2 regions of the Pseudomonas sp. MDT2-39-1 genome follow, and region 2 is predicted to be linked to the other one. Evidence: predicted binding sites of a transcription regulator. Region 2 holds the regulator's gene; the other holds the start of a gene.

Region 1 (5,683 bases), 410 kb from region 2:
GGCTGCGAAGCAGTCGCCAAACCTGACAACTCGGTGTGGCTGACGGAATGCAGGGGGCCGCTTCGCGACCCAACGGGGCGGTGCGACGTTTCGCTAAATCCCCTCGCCACAGGGATCTGATGGTCCGTCAAGAATCGGTTGGCCCATGCGCTTTGACACCGGGCCAACTCTGCGGCACAGTGCGCGCCCTCTAATAAAACCCAATCTCCACTCCGCTGGCGGCTCTTCGCAGACTGCCGGCTGAGCTCATTTCGCTTGCCTTGAGGTAACGATGATTAATGCTGTAATTGCCGCGGTCGGCGTCATGCTGGTCCTCAGCCTGTCCCGCGTGCACGTAGTGATCGCGCTGATTGTCGGCGCCCTGGTCGGCGGTTTGACCGGTGGCCTGGGCATCGACGCCACCCTTAAAGCCTTCAACAGCGGCCTCGGTGGCGGTGCGACGGTCGCATTGTCTTACGCCTTGCTCGGCGCGTTCGCCGTGGCGATTGCCAAGTCCGGCCTGGCCCATGCCCTGGCGGACAAAGCCCTGCTGATGGTTGATCGCCAACACGCCAGCGGTGGCCGTCAGGTCAAGTGGCTGCTGATCGGTTTGCTCTGGGTGGTGGCCATCGCTTCGCAGAACCTCCTGCCGATACATATCGCCTTTATTCCGCTGTTGGTGCCGCCGCTTTTATATGTGCTGACCAAACTGCAACTGGATCGCCGCTTGATCGCCTGCGTCATGACGTTCGGTCTGATCACGCCGTACATGTTCCTGCCGGTGGGCTTCGGCAACATATTCCTAAATGAAATCCTGCTGGCCAACGTTGCCCGCAGCGGCGTGGATATCAGTGGCATCAACGTCACCCATGCCATGGGCATTCCGGCACTGGGCATGGTCGTCGGCCTCGCGGCAGCATTTATCAGCTACCGCAAGAAACGCGTCTACGACCTGGACAAAATCGAAAAAGTCGAGCAAGTCGCGGTGGAGTACAACCCGCTGAGCCTGATGGTCGCCGGTGTGGCCATCGCGGCGGCGTTCATCATTCAGCTGTTGCTGGACTCGATGATCATTGGCGCGCTGGCGGGTTTCCTGATCTTCTCGGTGTCGGGCATTGTGAAGTGGCGCGACACCGACGACCTGTTCACCGAAGGCATGAAGATGATGGCGATGATCGGCTTCATCATGATCGCCGCCTCGGGTTTCGCCGAAGTGATGAAAGCCACCGGTCAGGTGCAAACGCTGGTGGAAGCGTCGGCGTCGTGGATCGGCCACAGCAAAGGTATCGGCGCGCTGTTGATGTTGCTGGTCGGCCTGCTGGTGACCATGGGCATCGGCTCGTCGTTTTCCACCGTGCCGATCCTGGCGGCGATTTTCGTGCCGTTGTGCGTTCAGCTGGGTTTCAGCCCGATCGCAATCGTGTGCATCGTCGGCACGGCTGGCGCCCTGGGTGACGCCGGTTCGCCGGCCTCGGATTCGACGCTGGGGCCGACCTCCGGCCTGAACATCGACGGCCAGCATCACCACATCTGGGACACCGTGGTCCCGACCTTCCTGCACTACAACCTGCCGCTGCTGGCGTTCGGCTGGGTCGCGGCGATGGTCCTGTAACCCCCTATCCCCTGTGGGAGCGACCTGTGGCGAGGGGATTTATCCCCGTTGGGTCGCGAAGCGGCCCCAAAAATGGGGACTGCTTCGCAGCCCAACGGGGATAAATCCCCTCACCACAAAGGCCCGCTCCCACAGGGGGATTGTAGTGCCCCAGGATTCAACTTTTGATCCGGCGTGCCGTTAAAGCCATTAACCACGCCAACAAAATCAAAAGAGTGAACCGTCATGCGCATGAGCCTGAAGGCTAAAGTCCTGTCCCTTGCCGTCCTCCCGGTGTTGCTCTTTGCGCTGGTCATCAGCCTGACCACGCTGTTCATTCTGCAGGAGCAGGCCCGCAAGGAAGTCGAGGAAACCCGCCAGCGCCTGCTCAGTGATGCCAAGGCCACCCTGCAAAGTTACGTCGCCGTGGCTATGACCACGATCAAACCGCTCTACGAAGCGGCCGCCCCTGGCGATGACGCGGCGCGGGCGCAGGTGATCAAGCTGCTGTCGAGCATCACCTACGGCAAGGACGGCTACTTCTTCGGCTACGACTCCAACACCGTGCGCCTGTTCAAGGCCAACAGCCCGGAAGGCGTGGGCCAAAGCTTCAAGGACAACCGTGACCCGAACGGCGTCTACGTCAACCGCGACCTGGTCAAAGTCGCCAAAGACGGCACTCACTACCTGCAATACAGCTCGCCACTGCCCGGCAACACCCAAGTGCTGGTGCCAAAACTGGGCTACACCGAATACTTGTCGAAGTGGGACATGGCGGTCGGTACGTCGGTGAACCTCGACGGTATCGAAGCGCAAGTCGCGCTGGTCGAGGCCAAGGTGCAGGAGCGGATGGAAGGCGTGGTGCTGACCATCGCCGGCCTCGCGGTGGTCATGTTGCTGGTGATCGCGGCGGTCGGGCAGTTGCTGGCCAATACCATTCTGCGTCCGCTGAATCTGATGAAAGCCAACCTCGATGACATCGCGGCGGGCGAGGGCGACCTGACCCGTCGTCTGACCATCACCAGCCAGGACGAACTCGGCGAACTGGCCGGCTCGTTCAACCGCTTCGTCGACAAGATCCACAGCCTGGTGGGTCAAATCACTGAAATGACCTCGCAACTGACCGGCCTGGTGAATCAGGTTTCCGATCAGGCCCAGCGCTCGGATCAGGCCATGGAGCGTCAGCGTCACGAGACCGATCAGGTCGCCACGGCGATCAACGAAATGTCGGCGGCGGCCCAGGAAGTGGCGAAAAGCGCACAAAACGCGGCGGTGGCTGCCCAGCAAACCGACGAAGAAGGCCAGGCCGCCAAGCGTGTGGTGGCCGGCAGCATCGTGAAGATTCATGCGTTGGTGGACGACATTCGCAGCAGCGGCGTGTCCCTCGACAGCCTGCAAAAAGACGTGTCGTCGATTGTCAGCGTGCTGGGGGTGATCCGTTCGATTGCCGAACAGACGAACCTGTTGGCGCTGAACGCCGCCATTGAAGCCGCGCGCGCCGGTGAAGCGGGTCGCGGTTTTGCGGTGGTGGCTGACGAGGTGCGGGCGCTGGCCAGTCGCACGCAGATCAGTACTCAGGAAATCCAGGGCATGATCGACCGCTTGCAGGCCGGGACCCAATCGGCGGTGGAAGCGATGCGTCGTTCCAGCGAGGCGGGCGATGGCACGTCGGCCCAGGCCAATGAGGCCGGTGCATCGCTGGACACCATGGCCCAGTTGATCGGCACCATCAACTCGATGAACGCGCAAATCGCCAGCGCGGCGGAAGAGCAGACTGCCGTGGCCGAAGAGATCAACCGCAGCGTGCATCAGATTGCCGTGGCGGTGGACAACGTCGCCGACGAAACCCAACTCGGCGCCCAAACCTCACGCAGCCTCGCCGACCTCGGTCAGCGCCTGGGCAAACTGGTCGGACAGTTCCGTATCTGATGGTCATCGACTAACTGTAGGAGCCAGGCTTGCCGGCGAAGGCGTTCTTGAGGCCGCCTTCGCCGGCAAGCCTGGCTCCTACAGGAAGCAATTCGTATACAACTTCGCGGTCTGACCATCGCTTTCGCGAGCAGGTTCGCTCCCACAGGGGTATGTGTTGTCAGGGTCTGTCCCAGTAAGGCACCGTGCCAAAGCATTCGACGAAGAAATCAATCACCGTCCGCACCTTCACCGACAACCGTCGGCTACCCGGCCACAGCACCGCAATCTGTTGCGGCTCAAGGCTGTTGGACACCTGATAGTCGCCAAGCACCGGCACCAGCGTGCCGTTGCGCACCGCCTCACCAATCAGCCACGACGGAAACATCACCAGCCCCAGGCCTTGTTCGGCCGCTTGAGTGAGTGTGTCTGCGTGGTTGCCGGTGATCGGCCCTTTAACTGAACAGGGCGTCCAGTCTTGCTGGTCCTTGCGGAAAAACCAGCGCTGCTGCCCGGCCACGCCTTTGTAGGCCAGGCATTGATGCGCCGCCAACTCTTTGGGATGTTGCGGTGTGCCATGGCGTTCGAGGTAGTCCGGGCTGGCGGCGACTTGAAACCGGTGCGGCGCCAGGATCCGCGCCTGCATGCTCGAATCGTGCAGCGGGCCGATGCGAAACAGCAAGTCGGCGCCTTCCTGCAACGGGTCGACGTAGCTGTCGGTTTGCTGGATATCCAGTTGCAGTTTCGGATAGCGCTCGCACAACTGCCCAAGCCACGGCGTCAGATGACGTTGCCCGAAGACCACCGGCGCGTTGATCCGCACCAGCCCGCTGGGTTCGCTTTGCTGTTCCTGCAAGGCCTGTTCGGCTTCCTCCAGTTGCACCAGCACCCGCCGCGCGTGATGGCCGAGCATGCGTCCCGCTTCGGTGGGCGTGACGGCGCGGGTGTGGCGGTAGAGCAATTGCTGGTTCAGGGCCTGTTCCATCAACTGGATTTGCCGGGAAATCGAAGAGGGCGCCAAGCCTTCGCGGCGGGCGACTTCGGAAAAACTGCCATGGTCGAGCACCGCGACAAACAGCCGAAGTGCCTTGAATCCCAGTTCGTTGAGGCCGTGCATGATCCATCCTGCTGTGCGAGTTGCGCAAAAGTGTTGTCCGGATGCTCCCATTTATCGCAAAGGATCGCCAGCCGATAATGCGCGCCACCACCGTCCCCTGTAGGAGCGAAGCTTGCTCGCGAAGGCGTCGTATCAGGCGCTGAAGATGTCGCCTGATACGACGCCTTCGCGAGCAAGCTTCGCTCCTACAGGAGGGCGTGATTCTCATCAGATGACTGGCAGGTTTTCCTTATGCAATCTTCTTCAATCGACATCGCTGCAGCGCCAGCGACCAAACCGGGGCTGCGGCTGTTGCTGCTGCCACTGGTGATTCTCGCCGGCATGGGCCTTTCGGTGGAGGCCGGTTTGCTCGGGCCGCTCGGGGTTCAGGTCGGGCATTTGTGGGCGACGTTGAGCATCTTCGGCGTCGGCTCGGCGATTCTGTTTTTGCTGCTGTTGTTCAGCGGCAGGCAACAAGGTCCGGCGTTGAACACGCTGCCGCGCTGGCAATTGATCGGCGGTTTCCTCGGGCCGATCTACGTGGTGGTGCTGACCCTGGCCACGCCGCACATCGGGATCGCGATGACGATGATCGCGATCCTCTCCGGGCAGGTCGGCAAAAGCGTGTTGATCGACCACTTCGGCTGGTTCGGCGCTACTCGCAAAAAGGTCAACGGAGAGCGTTGGCTGGCGTTGCTGCTGATTGTCGCGGCACTTGTTCTGATCGCTCGGGGTTGATGATGAATCTGATTATTTTGTTGGCCGCGGTGGTGGCTGCCGGCGCGGTGTTGAGTGTCCAGGCGGCGATCAATGGGCGTCTGGGGGAAACCGTCGGCGTGTTGCGCAGCAGTTTGCTGACCTTTGCGGTGGGCGCGGTGGTCACCGGGTTGTTGATCCTGTTTTTCGAACCGGCCTATGCCGTGAGCCTGCTGGATGTGCCGAAATGGCAGCTCAGCGGCGCCTTGTTTGGCGTGGTCTACATGATGGTCATGGTCGGCGCGGTGCCGCGGGTCGGCACGGCGGTGGCGACCGTGGCAGTGATCGTCGGGCAGTTGGGGATGGGGATGTTGATCGACAACTTCGGCTGGCTGGGTAACCCGGCCATCGAG
Region 2 (5,683 bases):
AGTGACCAAGGGTGCCGGGCGGATTTCCGAGGTGAGCGCGCGCTTCACCCTCGATGCGATGCCCGGTAAACAAATGGCAATCGACGCCGACTTGAACGCCGGCCTGATCGATCAGAACCAAGCCAAAATGCGCCGGATGGAAGTGGCCCAGGAAGCCGAGTTCTACGGTTCGATGGACGGTGCCAGCAAGTTCGTTCGCGGCGACGCCATTGCCGGCTTGCTGATTCTGTTCATTAACCTGATCGGCGGCATGGCCGTCGGTATCTTCCAGCACGGCATGAGCTTCGGCGATGCCGGCAGGGTTTATGCGCTGTTGACCATCGGTGACGGTTTGGTGGCGCAATTGCCATCACTGTTGTTATCGACAGCGGCGGCGATCATGGTGACTCGTGCGTCCGGGTCGGAAGAGATGGGAAAACAGATCAATCGCCAGATGTTCGCCTCGCCGAAAGCGTTGGCAGTGGCGGCGGGTATTATGGCGGTCATGGGCCTGGTGCCCGGCATGCCGCACTTCTCCTTTCTCAGCATGGCGGCCGTGGCGGCCGGCGGTGCGTACCTGTTCTGGAAGAAGCAGAACGTGGTCAAGGTTCAAGCCCTGCAAGAGGTCAAGCGTCAACAGGAGCTGCTGCCATCCCCGGCTCGCGCCCAGGAAACCAAGGAGCTGGGCTGGGACGACGTGACCCCGATCGACATGATCGGCCTGGAAGTCGGATACCGGCTGATTCCGCTGGTGGACCGCAACCAGGGCGGTCAGTTGCTGGCGCGGATCAAGGGTGTGCGCAAGAAGCTGTCGCAAGATCTGGGCTTCCTGATGCCGACTGTGCATATCCGTGACAACCTCGACCTGGCACCGAGTGCCTATCGCCTGACCCTGATGGGGGTGATCCTGGCCGAAGCGGAGATTTACCCGGATCGCGAACTGGCGATCAATCCGGGGCAGGTCTACGGGACGCTCAACGGCATTACCGCCAAAGATCCGGCTTTCGGTCTGGAGGCGGTCTGGATCGAAATCAGCCAGCGTGCCCAGGCGCAATCCCTCGGTTACACCGTGGTCGATGCCAGTACGGTCGTGGCCACCCACTTGAACCAGATTCTGTACAAGCACTCCAGCGAACTGATCGGTCACGAAGAAGTCCAGCAACTCATGCAATTGCTGGCCAAAAGCTCACCGAAACTGGCCGAAGAGCTGGTGCCGGGTGTGGTGTCTCTGTCGCAGCTGCTGAAAGTTTTGCAGGCTTTGCTGGCCGAACAGGTGCCAGTACGGGACATCCGCAGCATTGCCGAGGCCATCGCCAACAATGCCGCCAAGAGTCAAGATACTGCCGCGTTGGTGGCCGCCGTGCGCGTCGGCGTATCCCGCGCAATCGTCCAAAGCATTGTAGGGACTGACTCCGAGCTACCAGTTATCACTCTGGAGCCAAGGTTGGAACAGATATTGCTCAATAGTCTTCAGAAGGCAGGACAAGGCTCGGAAGAGGGCGTTCTGCTGGAGCCAAGCATGGCTGAGAAACTGCAACGCTCGTTGATCGATGCGGCGCAGCGTCAGGAAATGCAAGGTCAACCGGTGATTCTGCTGGTGGCCGGTCCGGTTCGCGCGATGCTTTCGCGATTCGGCCGACTGGCAGTCCCGGGTTTGCATGTGTTGGCTTACCAGGAAATTCCTGACAACAAGCAAGTGACCATCGTTGCGACAGTAGGGCCCAACGGCTGAGGTAGTGGTTTATGCAAGTTAAGCGTTTTTTCGCCGCCGATATGCGTCAGGCCATGAAACTGGTTCGTGATGAGCTGGGCGCTGATGCCGCCATTATTGGCAATCGCCGGATTGCCGGTGGTGTCGAGCTGACGGCTGCCCTGGATTACAAATTGTCTGCGCTGGCCCCGCGTGTTCCGAACATGGAACTCGAGGACGAGCTGCGCAAGACCCAGTCGCGGATTGTCACCGCCCAGGCCGAATTGAGCTTGCGTGGCGAAGGCGAAACCGAAGGCGACAAGACCACCAATCGCCAGTTATTCGCCGGCCTGCCGTTGACCGCCGCCGAGCCGCTGATCGAGCCGACGTATGCCGAACCTCGTCGCTCCGCTCCAGCCCCTGCGCCAGCCGCTGGCGGTGTGGACCCGCGTGCATTCGACTCGATGCGTTTCGAACTCAACAGCCTGCGCGAACTGATGGAAGTGCAACTCGGCTCCCTGGCCTGGAATCAGCTGCAAGGCAGCCGTCCGGCCCAGGCCAACCTCTGGCGTCGCCTGCAACGCATCGGCCTGTCCGGCCCGTTGTCCCGCGACTTGCTGGCGATGATTACCGACATTGAAGAACCCCGTCAGGCCTGGCGTATGTTGCTGGCGCACTTGGCGCGGATGATCGCCACACCGGAAGTCGAGCCACTGGAAGAGGGCGGCGTGATTGCCATGGTCGGCCCTGCCGGCATGGGCAAGACCACCACTCTGGCCAAGCTCGCGGCCCGCTACGTTCTGAAATATGGCGCGCAAAACATCGCGCTGGTGAGCATGGACAGCTACCGTATTGGTGCTCAGGAGCAACTCAAGACTCTGGGCCGGATCCTCAACGTGTCGGTAACTCACGTCGATCCGGGGCAATCGCTGGTGCAGGCGCTGGATCCCTTGCTGCGCAAACGCGTGGTGCTGATCGATACCGCGGGTCTTCAGGCCAGCGATCCGGCACTGCGCATGCAGCTCGAAAGCCTGGCCGGACGTGGCATCAAGTCAAAAAATTATCTGGTGTTGGCAACCACCAGCCAGAAACAGGTCCTAACGGCCGCTTATCACAGTTACAAACGCTGCGGTCTCGCTGGCTGCATCCTGACTAAACTGGATGAAACGGCATGCCTGGGCGAGGTGTTAAGCCTGGCCATCAGTCATGAATTACCGGTGGCCTACCTGACCGATGGCCCGCGGATTCCGGATGATTTGCATCTGCCGCGTCGTCATCAGTTGGTCAGTCGCGCCGTAAGCGTGCAAATGCAAGAAGAACCCAGCGAAGAAGCCATGGCTGACATGTTCGCTGATATTTACCACAGCCCGACCAAGCAGGTTGGCTGAGGTACTAATGAACAGTTTTTGTACCTACATCGATGGTCTGCCATGCATTGTTCAGTTTATGAGCGCGCAGCCAGTAATGTGGCCTCCGTCTATGCAAGACAAGGTAAAGAAATAACATGGGCAGCATGCATCCCGTACAGGTGATCGCGGTGACCGGCGGCAAAGGTGGCGTCGGGAAGACTAACGTGTCAGTGAACTTGTCCCTGGCTCTAGCTGAGCTCGGCCGGCGCGTCATGCTGCTGGACGCTGATCTGGGGCTGGCGAACGTCGACGTCCTGTTGGGGCTGACACCCAAACGTACCCTGGCCGACGTGATCGAAGGCCGCTGTGAGCTGCGCGACGTTCTGTTGCAGGGCCCCGGCGGTATTCGCATCGTCCCGGCCGCGTCCGGCACGCAGAGCATGGTTCATCTGAGCCCGGCTCAACACGCTGGCCTGATCCAGGCGTTCAGCGATATCGGCGACAACCTCGACGTCTTGGTGATCGACACCGCTGCGGGTATTGGTGACTCGGTAGTCAGTTTCGTTCGCGCAGCGCAAGAAGTCTTGCTGGTGGTGTGTGACGAGCCGACCTCGATCACGGATGCCTACGCGCTGATCAAACTGCTGAACCGCGATTACGGCATGAACCGCTTCCGCGTCCTGGCCAACATGGCCCAGAGCCCGCAGGAAGGTCGCAACCTGTTCGCCAAGTTGACCAAGGTCACGGACCGCTTCCTCGACGTCGCCTTACAATACGTCGGCGCGGTGCCTTATGACGAAAGCGTGCGTAAAGCGGTGCAGAAGCAGCGCGCCGTCTATGAAGCCTTTCCGCGCTCCAAGTGCTCCCTGGCGTTCAAGGCCATTGCACAGAAGGTCGATACCTGGCCGTTGCCTGCCAACCCGCGTGGGCACCTGGAGTTTTTCGTCGAGCGCCTCGTGCAACAAACGGCAGGACCGGTGTTATGACAGCCAGCGGTTACAACCTCTACAAGAAGTCGGCACGTGACGCGCAGTACGAGCTGATCGAGCGTTACGCGCCACTGGTCAAACGCATTGCTTACCACTTGCTGGCCCGTCTGCCGGCCAGTGTTCAGGTTGAAGACCTGATCCAGGCCGGGATGATCGGCCTGCTTGAAGTATCGACCAAATATGACGCCAGCAAAGGCGCGAGTTTCGAGACGTACGCGGGCATTCGAATCCGCGGCGCGATGCTCGATGAAGTACGCAAGGGGGACTGGGCGCCACGTTCGGTTCACCGCAATACCCGCATGGTCAGCGACGCCATTCGCTCGATTGAAGCTAAAACCGGTCGTGACGCTAAAGATCATGAGGTTGCGGCCGAACTCCAATTGAGTCTCGACGATTATTACGGGATTTTGAACGACACCCTGGGCAGCCGGTTATTCAGTTTCGACGATCTGTTGCAGGACGGCGAACACGAAGGGCTGCACGAGGATGGCGCGAGTGCACATCTGGAGCCGTCACGCGATCTGGAAGATGAACGCTTCCAGGCAGCGCTGGCGGACGCGATTGCCAATTTGCCGGAGCGTGAGCGACTGGTGTTGGCGCTGTACTACGACGAAGAGCTGAACCTCAAGGAAATCGGTGAGGTCCTGGGGGTCAGCGAGTCTCGGGTCAGCCAGTTACACAGCCAGTGCGCGGCCCGTTTGCGGGGGCGTTTGGGGGAGTGGCGAGCGCGCTGAGGGCAGTGTGGGGACACTGCGAACGAGGCCGGTGTGGTGTTGAACTGCACCGGTCGCGATCTGTTGTGCTCCATACAGACATCGAGTGCATTGCCGGATTGATTGAAATGGCGCGTCCAGGTGCTGGGCGCGTTTAAGACTGCTTGGAGGTCGAATTGGACAAGAACATGAAAATCCTCATCGTTGATGACTTCTCAACGATGCGGCGGATCATAAAAAACCTGTTGCGTGACCTTGGGTTCACCAACACGGTCGAGGCCGACGATGGCATTACAGCCATTCCGGTTCTCAACAGCGGGAGCATCGACTTTCTGGTAACGGACTGGAACATGCCTGGCATGACCGGTATCGATCTGCTGCGCCACGTGCGCGCCGATGAAAAGCTCAAGCACCTACCGGTGTTGATGGTGACCGCTGAAGCCAAGCGCGAGCAGATCATCGAAGCGGCCCAGGCCGGTGTTAACGGCTATGTGGTCAAACCATTCACGGCCCAGGCGTTGAAAGAAAAAATCGAGAAGATTTTCGAACGCATCGGTTGATCCACTGCGCCACGGGGGAGCTATGGAGCATAAAGAATCTTCACTGGGCGATTTTGAATCGACCCTGAAAAAACACGCGGTCGAACTGGTCGAAAGCCTTGAAAAAGGCAGGTTCGGCGACGCTGTGCAACTTATCCATGAGCTCAATCAGACCCGTGACCGCGGCCTGTATCAGGAAGTGGGCAAGCTCACTCGCGAGCTGCATAGCGCGATCGTCAATTTCCAGATTGACCCGAACATGCCGCAAGCCGAGGAAGTGTCGCAGATCACGGACGCCACCGAGCGCCTGGGGTATGTGGTCAAGCTGACCGAGGCCGCTGCCAACCGCACCATGGACCTGGTGGAGAATTCCACGCCGCTGGTCAACAGCCTGAGCGAAGAAGCCCAGGCGTTGAGCGCGGAT

Evidence for each region. Region 2 encodes FliA, which starts transcription of late flagellar genes. Its sites were predicted from a motif close to CTAAAGTTTNNNNNNNNNNNGCCGNTAA; they were not measured.
Region 1: a site for FliA is predicted at 1,748-1,775, ahead of ACYZTM_RS25375 (methyl-accepting chemotaxis protein). Genes of this name have one in related genera too.

What each region holds. Positions count from the first base shown of each region.
Region 1 is NZ_CM142716.1:5,467,586-5,473,268, forward strand. Features, by position in the region: gene ACYZTM_RS25370 (Na+/H+ antiporter family protein) at 275-1,591, shown strand; gene ACYZTM_RS25375 (methyl-accepting chemotaxis protein) at 1,817-3,499, shown strand; gene ACYZTM_RS25380 (LysR family transcriptional regulator) at 3,660-4,595, opposite strand; gene ACYZTM_RS25385 (DMT family transporter) at 4,827-5,312, shown strand; gene ACYZTM_RS25390 (DMT family transporter) at 5,312-5,683, shown strand, end outside.
Region 2 is NZ_CM142716.1:5,056,367-5,062,049, forward strand. Features, by position in the region: gene flhA (flagellar biosynthesis protein FlhA) at 1-1,711, shown strand, start outside; gene flhF (flagellar biosynthesis protein FlhF) at 1,723-3,057, shown strand; gene fleN (flagellar synthesis regulator FleN) at 3,174-4,004, shown strand; gene fliA (RNA polymerase sigma factor FliA) at 4,001-4,741, shown strand; gene ACYZTM_RS23685 (chemotaxis response regulator CheY) at 4,909-5,280, shown strand; gene ACYZTM_RS23690 (protein phosphatase CheZ) at 5,303-5,683, shown strand, end outside.